DNA from 2 places in the Embleya sp. NPDC005575 genome. Region 2 is predicted to be linked to the other one. Evidence: riboswitches for the same ligand, from Rfam matches in the RefSeq annotation. Region 2 holds a riboswitch; the other holds the start of a gene.
What was found. Region 2 has a riboswitch for cyclic di-AMP ahead of ABZS54_RS30800 (transglycosylase family protein). Riboswitches for the same ligand answer to the same signal wherever they lie in the genome.
Positions count from the first base shown of each region.

Region 1: another riboswitch for cyclic di-AMP. It lies ahead of ABZS54_RS36355 (NlpC/P60 family protein); the one in region 2 lies ahead of ABZS54_RS30800 (transglycosylase family protein).

Region 1 covers NZ_JBEXCV010000174.1:21-7,071, reverse strand. Annotated here, with positions in the region: gene ABZS54_RS36400 (DUF6571 family protein) at 1-404, shown strand, start outside; partial or broken gene ABZS54_RS36395 (DUF664 domain-containing protein) at 638-709, shown strand; gene ABZS54_RS36390 (hypothetical protein) at 731-1,369, opposite strand; gene ABZS54_RS36385 (multidrug efflux SMR transporter) at 1,593-1,913, shown strand; gene ABZS54_RS36380 (TetR family transcriptional regulator) at 1,910-2,458, shown strand; gene ABZS54_RS36375 (TMEM165/GDT1 family protein) at 2,718-3,302, shown strand; gene ABZS54_RS36370 (hypothetical protein) at 3,338-3,691, opposite strand; gene ABZS54_RS36365 (hypothetical protein) at 3,610-4,176, opposite strand; gene ABZS54_RS36360 (LLM class F420-dependent oxidoreductase) at 4,297-5,262, shown strand; cyclic di-AMP (ydaO/yuaA leader) riboswitch at 5,759-5,917, shown strand; gene ABZS54_RS36355 (NlpC/P60 family protein) at 5,924-6,895, shown strand.
Region 2 covers NZ_JBEXCV010000119.1:18,502-25,552, forward strand. Annotated here, with positions in the region: gene ABZS54_RS30795 (FAD-linked oxidase C-terminal domain-containing protein) at 21-776, shown strand; cyclic di-AMP (ydaO/yuaA leader) riboswitch at 1,041-1,274, shown strand; gene ABZS54_RS30800 (transglycosylase family protein) at 1,307-2,566, shown strand; gene ABZS54_RS30805 (glycerophosphodiester phosphodiesterase family protein) at 2,718-3,782, opposite strand; gene ABZS54_RS30810 (MarR family winged helix-turn-helix transcriptional regulator) at 3,953-4,435, opposite strand; gene ABZS54_RS30815 (MMPL family transporter) at 4,538-6,793, shown strand; gene ABZS54_RS30820 (hypothetical protein) at 6,900-7,051, opposite strand, start outside.

The DNA of each region.
Region 1 (7,051 bases), on a different contig from region 2:
TACGCGACGAGTCGATCGTCGCGGCGCGTGAGGCGGGGGTCACCGAGGCCACCTGGAACCGCAAGTTCCAGTACCAGACGAGTGCGCAAATCCTCAGCTACATCCCGCACGTCGGCATCCCCGCCGGCCGGATGATGGACTGGTACACGGCGCACGCACTGGCCGCGGACACCGCTGGGCTCGAACACGGTTCGGGCCTCAGTCGCACCGAGAACTACTGGAGCGGCTGGGTCGAGTTCGACGGCGATGGCCGAGGAGTACGCGCGGGCGAACAATGCCGGCCCCGAGGAGATCGCCGACCTCGCCGAGGACCGCCGGTCCAACGCGATGGACGTCGCGCCGCGCCGTCTCGGGCGCAAGTAGGCGGGAATTGCGGCAACTCGCCTGTCCCGCGTCGGGTGTGAGCGCCGGCGCGGGACGGGCGCCGGGCGGTCCGGGTCCAAGCCCCGGGAAGCTCGGGTGGCTCGGGTGGCTCGGGTGACGCGCCGCAGTGGGGCGGTCCGGCGGTCCGGCCGGCTCGACTGCGGCGCATCGTCCCGTTCACAGTCCGAGCCGACGCCGACGCGCTCGACCGGCCCGGGTCCGGCATGCCGTCGGCCGCTGTCGGCGCCGCCCGGCAGACTCGAACCTTTCCCCTGCCGAGTACGCCCGCCACAACGGCCACGCCGACCTCCTGCGCGAACGCCTCGACGGCGCCGCCGGCGTCTGAGCTCTCCCCGACCCGAGGCGGCTACCGCCGACCGCCCCTGCCGGCGGCCACACGCCGATCGGCGCCGCCCCCGGCTCCACGTCCCCCACCGGCCCCGTCGACGCGCAGGTGCGGGCGGGTCCAGGGGCGGTCATCGGCCAGGTGTGCCGCCTCGGCGGCGCGCCACAGCCGCCAGAACCAGGCCACCCCGGGGCCGTCCCGATCCAGGGTGCGAGCGGCGGCAAGTTCGGCAGGGGTGTCGACACGGATCCGCAGCGCACTCACCGAACCGAGTTCGCGCCGTGCCGCGCCGACACCCTCCAGGATCAACACCGGCGCGGCCGGCACCTCGCTGTAGCCGCTGACCCGATAGCCGGCCCAGTCGTAGGTGTCGCAGCGGGTCGCCTCACCCCGGGCGAGCGGTTCGAGCAACTGAGCGCGCAGTCGCGGCAGCCAGCCGAAGAAGTCCCCGGGCCGGGCGAAGTCGTCCAGACGCACCACCGGCGCACCCCCCAGCCGCACGGCGAGCGCATCGGCGAGCGTGGACTTGCCGGACCCGCCGATCCCGTCGACCGCAACCAACCGGGTTCCACCGACCGACGGCGGCAACCCAATGGCACACGCGGCGAGTCGAGCGGCCTCCACGCCCCAGTGCGGATCATCCGGCCGTTCGATGGACACCGAGGCACCCTACCGCCCGATTCGCCCGGTTCAGGGGGCGGGGTTGGCGGCTGCGGGGGCCCGACCTGGGGCGGAGGCGATCCGGCGGCGGGGCCGGGGCGAAACGAACGTCCGCGCCGGAGGGCCTACACCCGGCGCCCTCGACATCCCCCGTCACGGGACTTGTACATTTGTACTTGTACATTTGTACTTGTACGTCTGTACTACTCGGAGGGAGAGGCTCGTGGCCTGGCTGTTCCTGGGACTGGCGATCTCGTGTGAGGTGATCGCGACCAGTCTGCTCAAGAGCACCGAGGGCTTCACCCGGCTGTGGCCGACCCTGACGTGTCTGGCCGGGTACGCGGCGGCCTTCTACCTGCTGACGCTGTCGTTGCGGCAGTTGCAGGTGGGCACGGCGTACGCGATCTGGTCCGGCCTGGGGACCGTGGCGATCGCGCTGGTCGGGGCGATGTTCCTGAACGAGCCGGTGACGCTGCTCAAGGGGTTCGGGATGGCGCTGGTGATCGCGGGCGTGGTGGTGCTGAACCTGGGCGGTGCGCATTGACCGCGACCCGTGATCCCGAGGGCCGGCGGCTGCGGATCGTGCGGGGTGCCTGCGAGGTGATCGCCGAGGTGGGCGTGGGCAACACCACGCATCGCCTGGTCGCGGCCCGAGCCGGTGTCCCGCTGGGGGCGACCACGTACTACTTCGCGTCGCTCGACGACCTGGTCGCCGCGGCGCTCGCGCACGCGTCGGCGGAGACGGTGGCGCTGCTGGACGAGTGGGTGCGGCGGGCCCGCGATGCGAAGGACCTGCCGGGAGTGCTCACTGCGCTCACCGCCGAATACCTCGCGGACCGCTCGCGTGCGCTGGTCGAGTACGAGTTGTACCTGGCGGCGGCTCGCAGCCCGCAGCTGCGCGGGTTCGCCCTGGCGTGGGTCGAGGGGGTCGGCGACTTCCTGTCCGCCCGGGTCGGACCGCGGGCGGCTGCGGCGGCGCTCGCGGTGTTGGACGGCACGATGTTGCAGGTACTCACGCTGGGCGCAGCGCTGGACGAGGAGCAACTGCGCTGGTCGCTGGAACGGGTCCTGGGATCGGCCGTGTCGTGACCGGCCGGATGGCGAGGTGCGGTAGGGTCGGCGCCGGCGAAGGGGAGTAGCCCCGCAAACCGGTCGTCGACATGCTGGAGTCCACGGACTCCCGGTGGCCGGGCCCGTGCTTCGTGCGGGCGGGCGAGACCTTCGGCCAGGTATCGACGCATCCGCGTTCTTCGCGGGTGCACCCGTCGTGCCGGGCCGAGTGGTCCTCCGGTCGCCGAGCGGCGCCTTCGTGAAGACCCGGGCCCGGCTCTCGCAGAAAGCCACCCGGATGCACCTCGACCCTCTGGCGATCCTGACCGCCTTCGGGCTGATCTTCCTCGCCGAACTCCCGGACAAGACGATGTTCGCGTCGCTTGCCATGGGCACCCGCATGCGACCGCTGTACGTCTGGTTCGGCACCTCGACCGCGTTCGTCGTGCACGTCGCGATCGCCGTCGGCGCGGGCGGTCTGCTCGGCCTCCTTCCCGGCTGGATCGTCAAGCTCGTCTCCGCCGCGCTGTTCGGCTTCGGCGCCTTCATGCTGCTGCGCGGCGGGGCCGGCGACGACGACGAGGGCAGCGCGGGCAAGACCGTGACCGGTTTCGGGCCGGTCTTCTCGACCGCGTTCATGGCCGTGTTCATCAGCGAATGGGGTGACCTCACCCAGATCACCACCGCCAACCTGGCGGCCACCAACGGCACCTGGTCCACCGCGATCGGCTCGGCCGCGGCGCTGATGTCGGTCTCCGCGCTGGCCCTGCTCGCGGGACGGTTCGTCGCCAAGCGGGTCCCGCTCCGGACCGTGCAGCGGATCGGCGGCGTGTGCATGCTCGGACTGGCGATCTGGTCCCTGGTGGAGGGGTTCGCGGGCTGACCCGCCGGCGTTGCCGGTCGCCCGGGCGCGCCCGGTCAGCTCGACGACGGCGTGGGTAGGGGCGGTAGCAGGGACGAGCGCACGGTCGGCGGCATGCTCCGGAGTTCCGCGATCCGGGCCCGGCCGGCCATGGTCTGCGCGGCGAGGGACTTGGCGAACAGTCGCGGTACGAGGGCGATCAGCGCGAAGAAGACGACCGCGGCGTGGCTCGGGGAGCCGCCCACCGCCTCGGCGACGCTGAAGACGATGCCGAGCAGCAGGACGACGCACGGGCCGCCGGTGCCGCGCGGGTCGACGTCCTGCTCGGTCAGCAGGAGGCCGTCCTGTTCCAGCCGAGCCCGCGCCGGTCGCCATCCGGCGGTCGGTCCGGACCGCGCGACGGCGTCCACGACCGGCCCGACCAAGGCGGTGCGCGCCGGGCCCACCGCATCGAAGACCGTGCGCTCGATCTCGTCGTCCGGCTGGGCGCGAGCAGGCTGATGCGACGATCCGCACCGATAACCGCCTGCCGACGGCGATGCATCGCCACGAGCGCGACCCGGGCGAACCGGGTCGAACCGCCCACCAGCAGCGCGATCTCCCAGACGTCGAGGAGACGCCCGGCGGTGGGCGGCTCGGGGCGCCTGCGCAGCCGGTACGCGCGCCGGAAGCGGAGCAGCCAGGCGACCACGAAGTAGCCCAGGCAGACCAGCGCCAGGACCAGGTACAGCCGAGCCGGACCGGTCGGCGCGGACCAGTCCGTCAGATCCCGGCCCGCCTGCGGGTTTGTCGACGCCCACGCCGTTCCCGTCGCAACGCTCTCGCGCACTGCGGCGATCATGCCCCACCCCCGGTGTTCCCGATCGGCGTACTCGTCGGCTACGCCTGTGCGCACCACAGTGCCGCCTCGTCGCACGCATATCCGGTGGAAACCCCTCGGTCCCGATGCGGGTCGTGGAGCAGCGCGGGCATCGCGGGTGTGTTTTCGGCCGAGCCGGTCGGGCACCCGCGTCCCATGGTGAAAATCGGCTACACGATGATGACCGAGCAGGCCGGGCCCAAGGATCTGGTCGAGCACGTGGTGCACGCGGAGCAGGTCGGGTTCGACTTCTCGGTGTCCTCGGACCACTACTTTCCATGGCTGGACGCGCAGGGCCACGCGTCGTACGCGTGGAGCGTGCTGGGCGCGGCGGCACAGGCCACGTCGCGAATCCCGTTGATGACGTACGTGACGTGTCCGACGATGCGTTATCACCCGGCGGTGGTGGCGCAGAAGGCCGCCACCATGCAGTTGTTGTCGGACGGGCGGTTCCGGCTCGGACTCGGCTCCGGCGAGAATCTGAACGAGCACGTGATCGGCGGCGGGTGGCCGGCGGCGGACGTGCGGCAGGAAATGCTCGGCGAGGCGGTGCAGATCATCCGGGCGCTGTTCGCGGGCGGATACGTCAACCATCACGGCACCCACTTCGACGTCGAGTCCGCGAAGTTGTGGGATCTCCCGGAGCGACCGCCCCCGATCGGCGTCGCGGTCTCCGGCGAGCAGGGCTGCGCACTGGCCGGGCAAATAGCCGATCTGGTCATCGCGACCGAGCCCCGGGGTGAGCTGTTGGCCGAATTCGATCGGCACGGCGGCGCGGGCAAGCCTCGGGTGGGCCAGTTGCCGGTGAGCTACGACCCCGACCGGGATGCCGCGATCGCGCGGGCCCACGAACAGTTCCGCTGGTTCGGGGGTGGCTGGAAGGTCAACTCCGAGCTTCCCGGCACTGCGGGCTTCGCGGACGCGACGCGGTTCGTCCGGCCGGAGGACGTGGCCGAGTCGATTCCGTGCGGCGACGACGTGGGCGCGTTCGTCGACGCGGTGCGCGCGTACGCGGAGGCCGGGTTCACCGAGGTCGCGCTCGTCCAGATCGGCGGTGAGACCCAGCACGCATTCCTGGACTGGGCTCGGGACAAGCTCTTGGCCGCGCTGCGCGAGCTGTGACGGCAAGGGGCTGCGCAGGCGGGGGGCTGCGCAGGCGGGGGCGTCCGACCGACGCCGACTTCCGCGGCCCGGCTCGTCGCAGCGAGGGGCGCGCGTCGGCCCGAGCGGCATCGGCGTGGAGCGGATCGCTTGATCACCGGTATATCCGGCATGTCCATCCGGTCGAACCGCCCGAAATGTGATGTAGATCGCATGGATATAACGGACATAAATTATATAACCGACTTCACGTAGTAATTCATTTCCCATGATCCACAACGAATCTCGATTATTTTCCGTGACCGAACGATCACGCCACTCTCCGAGATACGCCCTCGTCACCACCGGTGCATCGGGTCGGGCTCGGGCGAGATGTCGCCTTTATTCCGCCTTTACACCGGAGGCAAAGTCGGCGTTTCGGTTGTGATCCGGCATCCGCATTGCCTACCTTTCTCGCCGATTCACCTTTCGGGTGAACCCCGCCGCCGGTACGCCGAATCCCGTCGCCGGCAGCGGGAGGTCTACATCGAAGAATCCGACGGGAGCGGGGGAACCAGGTGGATCGCCGTGGCCGGGATCGTTCCGGCGACGGCTAGGGGTGAAGTCGCGTGTCCCGCGACCGGGCTGCTCCAGTCCGAATCCGACAGCTCACCTCGTAGGCGACAGGAGAGGACCCCATTTCATGCTGTCCGCAAACGCTCGCCATCGTGCCGCTCGACCCGCCAACGTCCGCCGCTTCGTCGCGGCGGTGGGCATCGCCGGCATGGGTGTCGTGATCCCGGTCGCCACTGCCGGCACCGCCCAGGCGTCCGCCCCCTCCACCTCCGAGCAGGTCCCCTCCGGCGCCTCCGCCGTACTGTCGGCGGCCCCGACCGCCGCGGTCGAGTCCGCCCCGGTCCAGGCCGCGCCCGCCGCGCAGGAGACCGCCGCACCCGCCGACAAGGCCGGTTACGTGGTCAAGGCCGGTGACACGCTGTTCGGGCTCGCCCAGACCAACCGGATCACCGGCGGCTGGCAGAGCCTGTACGAACTCAACCGCGACGTGCTCCCGTCCGGCCCGGACCTGATCGAGATCGGGCAGACCCTCAAGCTGACCGGCTCGGCGCCCGCGCTGTCCAAGGCCGCCGCCCCGGCCCAGCCGAGCATCAAGGTGCAGCCGAAGACCGGCGTCACCCCCGGCAAGACCGCCACCAAGCCGTCGGCCGAGGTGTCGGTCAAGCCCGCCGCCAAGGCCCCCGCCAAGCCCGCCACCGGCGGCTCGAAGGGCAACCAGGCGCCGACCGGCGGCTCGTCCGCCGCGTCGAGCAGCAGGGCCGCCCAGGCCGTGGCCTTCGCCAAGGCGCAGATCGGCAAGCCGTACGTGTACGGCGCCACCGGCCCGAACGCGTACGACTGCTCGGGTCTGGTCCAGGCCGCGTACAAGTCCGCGGGCATCTCGCTGCCGCGTGTGACCAACGACCAGTTCGCCGCCGACCCGCACGTGTCGATCGCCAACCTGCAGCCCGGCGACCTGGTGTTCTTCTACTCGGGCATCAGCCACGTCGGCATCTACATCGGCGACGGCAAGATGGTGCACGCCGCCAACCCGCGCAAGCCGATCGAGATCGCCTCGATCAACACCATGCCGATCGCCGGCGCCACCCGCCCGGTCTGATCACCCCGAAGACCGCCGCAGGCGGTGCTGCCGTGATCGAGGACCTTCACCGGTTCTCGGCGCCCGGCGCCGGTACTCGGCCACGGCAGCACCGGACAACCGCATAGCGGGACGCGCATCCGGCCCGGGGCCCCCCCCCACCCCTACCTGGGCCCG
Region 2 (7,051 bases):
CGGTACTGCCCACCGGCGAGGTGATTCGCACCGGCGGCCGGCTGTGGAAGGACGTGGCCGGCTACGACCTGACGCGGCTGCTCACCGGCTCGGAGGGCACCCTCGCGGTGATCACCGAGATCACCATGGCCTTGTGCCCGCGCCCGCCGACATCGGCACCGGCGCCGGCGCCGGCACCGGCACCGCGTACTTCCCCGGCCTGGCACACGCCGGCCGTGCGGTCGCCGACACACTCGCCGCCGGCATCGTCCCCGCTGGAATTTTTGGACCGGCGCTGTATCGGCGCGGTCGAGGACTTCGCCCACCTGGGCCTGCGCACGCACGGTGGCACGCTGTTGTTGTTCGGTGACGACGGCGCGTCGGACGCGGTGCGCCGCGACCTGGCCCGGATGGCCGACCTGTGCGATCGGGCAGGCGCGAGCGAGTGGACCCTGGCCGAGGACGTGGCCGGCGCCGAGGCGCATCCGCGCGCCCGCCGGCTGGGCGACCGGCTGCCCGGCCGGATCGTCACCACCTCCGGCGGCTACGCCGCACACCTGGCCTCGATGAATCGGCCTGACCGCGCCGGACCGGGCCATCGCGTCGAAGCCGACATCGCAACCGCACGCGCCTTCGTCATGCGCGCATCCCTCGAACGCCCGACACCGCGAACCGGCCCGGATTCCAGGCCCCGCCCGGATTCCAGGCCGGATTCGGCGCCGGTGCATCCCGGATCCGGGCCGATGAACGGAGGGTCATATAGGGGTAATTCGGACATTTCATTTCCGGGCGCATGACGCACGTCACATCTCGCATACCGAAGGTCAGGACCTCGTACGCACCGTAAACCGAGTTTTCCGGATTCTCACCCGGAGCGATTATGCAGCGACGGTGAGTAAGCAATTCGGGCACAATGCGTATGGCGATCGGGACTTTAGGTCCCGATATTCCACCCTTCCGACCTGAATTTTCGGTTTTGGCGAATCGTGATGTTTGGTTCCACGCCGGGGGTGTGCGTAGTTTGGTGCTTCGCCACACCAGTCCGGTGCTTGGCGAAATGGTCTCCCGGTTCGCCGAATCCTGCCGCCGGAGCGAGGCCACGGTACGAAACCCGAAAGGCAGGAGCGGGGGAACCAAGTGGAATGCCGTCCCGGGCGTCTGTGACACAGACGCCCATTCGGACGGCTTGGGGTGAAGCCGTGCCCGTCCCTTACATCCAAGGGTCGAACACGGCCGGGCGAGACTCTCCAGCCCGAATCCGACAGCTCACTTCGTAGGCGTGGGAGAAGGAAAAATCTTCGTGCAGTCGTTCATCACCCCTGCCCGCATGCCCAAGAAGACGCGTCTCGCGCTGACCCTCGGCATGGCCGGCGCCATCGTCGCCGCCCCGCTCATCACCGGTCTCGCGACCGCCAACGCCGCCTCCGTCTCCACCTGGGACAAGGTCGCCATGGGCGAGAGCTCGGGCAACTGGCACATCAACACCGGCAACGGTTTCTACGGTGGCCTGCAGTTCACTCAGAGCACCTGGAACGAGTTCGGCGGTCAGCAGTACGCCCCGCGCGCCGACCTCGCCACCAAGGACCAGCAGATCGCCATCGCGGAGAAGGTCCTCGCCGTGCAGGGCCCCGGCGCTTGGCCGAACACCTCCGGCCCGGCGGGTCTGACCAAGGGCGGCCCCAAGGCCGCCGTCTCGCCGAGCACCAAGTCGTCCGACTCGGCCGCGACTTCGGTCAAGGTCGCCCCCAAGGTCGCCGAGAAGCCGGCCGCGACCGCCCCCACCGCGCCGAAGATCGAGGTCGTCCCGGCCGCCGCGAAGCCCGCGTCGACCACCACCTCGTACTCCGTGGTCAAGGGTGACAGCCTGTCCAAGATCGCTGCCGACAAGGACGTCGCCGGTGGCTGGCACAAGCTGTACGCCGACAACCGCGGCGTGATCGGCAGCAACCCGAACCTGATCAAGGTCGGCCAGAAGCTCTCGCTCTCCGGCAAGGCCGCGGCCGCCACCACCACCGCCACCAAGGTCGAGGCCGCGCCGAAGGCCGCGCCCAAGACCGAGACCGTGGCCGAGACCAAGCCCTCGGTGTCGGTGAAGGTCGCGCCGAAGACCGCGGTCAAGGAGAAGGCTCCCGTCGCGGCCAAGGTGTCTTCGGCCAAGGCCGGCAGCACCTCGGTCAACTCGTCCGGTTACGTCGCTCCTGTGAACGGCGCACTGGGCACCGCGTTCGGCACCGGCGGCAAGCTGTGGTCCAGCGGCAGCCACACCGGCCAGGACTTCGTGGTCGGCACCGGCACCCCGGTGAAGGCGATCACCTCGGGCACCGTGGTCAGCGCCGGCAACGGTGGCGCCTACGGCAACGAGATCGTGATCAAGCACGCGGACGGCAAGTACTCGCAGTACGCGCACCTGTCCAGCATCGGCGTTCGCGCCGGCGCCACGGTGAGCACCGGTCAGCAGATCGGCCTCTCCGGTGCGACCGGCAACGTGACCGGCCCGCACCTGCACTTCGAAATCCGCACCACCCCGAACTACGGCAGCGGCATCAACCCCCTCACCTACCTGCGCGCGCACGGCGTCAACATCTGATCCGAGCGTCATCAGGCAGTAACCGCACGGTGATAGCCACCATGCGGTAGCCGTACCAGGGCCGGGCCCGTCGACCACGCGTCGACGGGCCCGGCCCTTTTTCGCGTCCCCACCCTGCGGCACACGCCGAAGTCCCCGCGGATCGGGTCGATCAGCCGCGTGCCGGATACCGCTTGGGCAGCGGCAGTCCGCGCGCGGCCATCAACTCCCGCAGCCGGTCGGGGTAATCGGTGATCAGGCCGTCCACTCCGTCGTCCATCAGCTTGGCCATGGTCGCCGGGTCGTCGATGGTCCACGGCACGACCTCGATGCCCATCGCATGCGCCCGGGCGACCATTTCCCGGGTCACGTACGGGCGGTAGTTCGGGTCGGTGACCTTGCCGTCCTGCGGGAAGCCGTGCACGGGCGAGAAGGTCGTGGCGCCGAACGAGGCGATCGCGCGCAGCGGGTCACCGCCGAAATCGTCGATGTCCAGGCCGCCCAGCCAGGGCGAGGCGCCGGGCTTGCCGACCTGGAGGAAGTCGTAGTTGGTCAACGCGACCAGCGGCAAGCGCGGTTCGACCTGCCGCATGCGCTTGAGCGCACCCCAGTCGAAGCTTTGGATGGTGACCTGGCGCAACAGCCCGGCCCAGCGCACCTCGCGCGCCACGGTCTGCACGAACTGCTCGCGCGGCGCGGTCTCCTGCGGCGCGCCCGCCTCGACCTTGGTCTCCACGTTGAGCTTCACGCCGCGCGCGTGCCGGCGGTTGACCAGCTCGAACACCTCGGTGAGCAGCGGCATTCGGGCTCCGGGCGAGGTGGTCTGCTCGGGGAAGCCGGGGAACTGCCGCGACCCGCAGTCCAAGGTGCGGATCTGGGCCAGGCTGAGCGTGTTGACGTACTTGCCGACATAGGGGAACTCCGGGTCGCCGGAGCGTGCCGGTGTGGTGTCGACACACTTGCGCCCGTCGACCTTGCGGTCGTGGGTGACCACGGCGCGGCCGTCCTCGGTGATCTGCACGTCCAGTTCCAGGGTGGACACCCCCAGATCCAGGCCCTTGGCGAAGGACGCGAGTGTGCTCTCCACGGTCAGTCCGAGGCCGCCCCGGTGCGCCTGGAGGTCGAAGGACCTGCGGTGATGGCCGCCGTGGCGGTCCGCCGCGGCGGCCACTCCCGGGGCGGCGACGATGGCGGCCCCGGCCAGGACCGCGGCCGTGACGGTCTTCCATCCGGACATGGACGTCTCCTTCTCGCTCCGGTCGACGACGATCGACCGTCGACGCCCACACCCTGGCCCGCGCGAAGTGATGCGCGGGCAGTCGGGTCGTGGCGTTCAGACGAAGACGAGACGAAGAAGCGGCGAAGCAGTCCGCCCGGTACCCGAACTCGGGGCACCCGTAAGGCCGTTCAGCAGCCCGCGGAGGGCACGTCCTCGGACCAGCCGGGTCGGTGCGCGGCCAGCAGCCGGCCCGACGCGTCGTGCACGACCTGGCGGTCCTCGGCCGAGACGACGGCGAAGAACGCGTCCTCGGCATCGCCCAGCAGCCGGGTGCTCTCCGCGACCAACGCGCGCCCCGAGGCGGTGACCTGGATGACGTGCCGACGCCGATCGTGCGGGTTGCGCCGGCGCTCCGCGAAGCCGCGCGCCTCCAGGTCGTCGAGCAGGCCGACCAGGACGTTCGGGTCGATCCCGAGCAGCCGGCTGACGTCCTGCTGGGACAACGATTCGTAGGCCAGCAGGGTCTCCAGCACATGCACGTGCTTGGTCTTGACCCCCAACGTGGCCAGCGTCTGATCGGCGAGCGCCAACAGGAGATCGGCCAGCTTGACCAGCCGGTACCCGGTCCGTGCTCCCATCGGCGGCCGCCCTGTGCTCGGTCGGTCCGTCATGCCCACATGTTAGCGGCCCTCGATCATATGTCTTCTAGACGACAGGCTTGGCATATCGTATGTTCCACATACGATCCATCGACTCTACGGAAGGGTTCGGCGATGTTCGCTGCCCTGGCCCGCCTGACCACGGCCCGACCCCGGCTCCTGTTGCTCACGGCCCTGCTCCTGCTGATCGGCGCCGGCCTGCTCGGTCGAGGCGTCGGCGATCACCTCCTCGGCGGCGGCGCCGTCGACCCGAACTCGGCCTCCGCCCGCGCCGCGAGCGCACTCGATCGCGACTTCCCCGGCAGTCGACCGAACCTGGTCCTGCTGATCGGCGCCGACCGCCCCCTGGACGCGCCCGAAGTCACCGCCCAGGCCAAGGAGTTGACCGACCGCCTCGCCGCCGAACCCGACGTCGGGGGCGTGGTCTCCTACTGGGCCGGCGGCGCTCCCACGCTGCGCACCGCCGACGGCCGGCACGCACTGGTCCTGGCCCATATCCGGGGCGAGGAGACCGCCGCCTCCGACACGTTCGAACGCCTGGCCGGGCACTACCGCGGCGTCCGAGGAGCTTTGACCGTCGAACTCGGCGGCAGTGTCGCGGTGCGCCACGACATACAGAAGACCATCTCCGAGGACCTGGTCCGGGCCGAACTGATCGCGTTGCCGATCACCCTGCTGATCCTGATCCTGGTCTTCGGCAGCCTGGTCGCCGCCCTGCTGCCGCTCGGCGTCGGCATCCTGGCCATGGTCGGCACCAACGCCGTGCTGCGCCTGGTCTCCTCGGCCACCGACGTATCGGTGTTCGCCCAGAACCTGACCACCGTGCTGGGCCTGGGCCTGGCCGTCGACTACGGCCTGTTCGTGGTCCGCCGCTACCGCGAGGAGCTCGCCGCCGGCGCCTCGCCGACCCGCGCCGTCACGGTGACGCTGAACACCGCCGGGCGCACCGTGGTCTTCTCCGCACTCACCCTCGCCGTCTCGCTCGCCGCGATGCTGGTGTTCCCGCAGTACTTCCTGCGCTCCTTCGCCTACGCCGGCATCCCGGTGGTGCTGCTCGCCGCGTTCGGCGCGCTGGTGATCCTGCCCGCGGCGCTGGTCCTGCTCGGCACGCGCGTGGACAAGGGCGACCTGCGTGCGCCGCTGCGCCGACTCGGCCGCCGGCTGCGGTCCGGCGACGGGGCCGCGCCGACCGTGGTGCGCGAAAGCCGCTGGTACCGGCTCTCACAGGCGATCATGCGGCGGGCGCCGATCGTCGCCGTACTCACCATCGGCGTCTTGGTCGCACTCGGACTGCCGTTCCTGGGAGTGCAGTTCGGCACCGGCGATGACCGCCAACTACCGAAGTCGGCCGAGTCCCGGCAGGTCCAGCAGGTGATCCGGGACCAGGTGGACGGCCGGCCCACCGGGTCGATCGAGATCGTGGTCGGTGCGGCGCAGCAGGCCGAGGGCACCGCCGACTACAGCGCCCGACTCTCCGCCCTGGACGGCGTGGCCCGCGTGGTCGGCCCGGCCGGCACCTTCGAACACGGCGCCCGGAGCGCGCCTGCGGGCCCGGCCGAAGCCGGCCGCCGCGCCGCCGGCAGCGCGTACATCTCGGTGGTACCCGCGGTCGAGGACCTCTCCGCCGCCGGCCAGGAATTGGTGCACGAGGTCCGGGCCGTCCCCGCGCCCGGGCCGGCCCTGGTCGGCGGACAGACCGCCGAGGTCGTCGACGCCAAACACGCGACAGGCAGCCGGCTCCCGCTCGCCGGCGGCCTGATCCTGCTCACCACGTTCGTACTGGTCTTCCTGCTCACCGGCAGCGTGGTGCTGCCGATCCTGGCGATCGTATTCGCCGCGCTGAGCCTGACCGCGATGTTCGGCGCCGTGGTGTGGGTGATCCAGGACGGCCACCTGTCCGGGCTGCTCGACTTCACCCCGACCGGGTCGATCGAGACCGCCCTGCCGGTGTTGATGTTCTGCATCGCGTTCGGCCTGTCGATGGACTACGGCGTGTTCCTGATCTCCCGGATCAAGGAGGAACACGACCGCACCGGCGACCACCGGAACGCGGTCGCCACCGGGCTGGCCCGCACCGGCGGCATCATCACCGCCGCGGCGTGTGTGCTGGCGGTGGTGATGTTCGCGATCGGCACCTCGCGGGTGACCAACACGCTGATGCTCGGCAGTGGTCTCGCGCTGGCCGTCCTGGTCGACGCGTTCGTGGTGCGCAGCCTGCTGGCACCGGCCGTCCTGGCCCTGACCGGCAAGGCGACCTGGTGGGCGCCCGCTCCGCTGCGCCGGCTGCACGAGCGGTTCGGCCTGTCCGAGGGCGGGCCCGTCGAGCCGCCGGCCGTGCCGAAGCCGCGTATCCCGGTGTCCGCGCCCTGAACCGGCCGGGTGCCGGGCGGGCCGATTGCGGCTTGCCCGGCACCCGAGTCCCGGCCGGGCTTGAGAACACCTCATCAAGCCCGGCCGGTGTCCGATGTCAACCGGTTCACCGGCGGTACAGCACCGCCTCCGGCGCCGCCGCGCTGAGCGTGACCGGCTTCGGGCGGACCGGCACCGCGCGCCCGGGCCGGTCGTCCCGGCCCAGCAGAAACGCCCGCTCGACCCCGTTCACCGTGATCGTGGAACCCGGGTCGACCC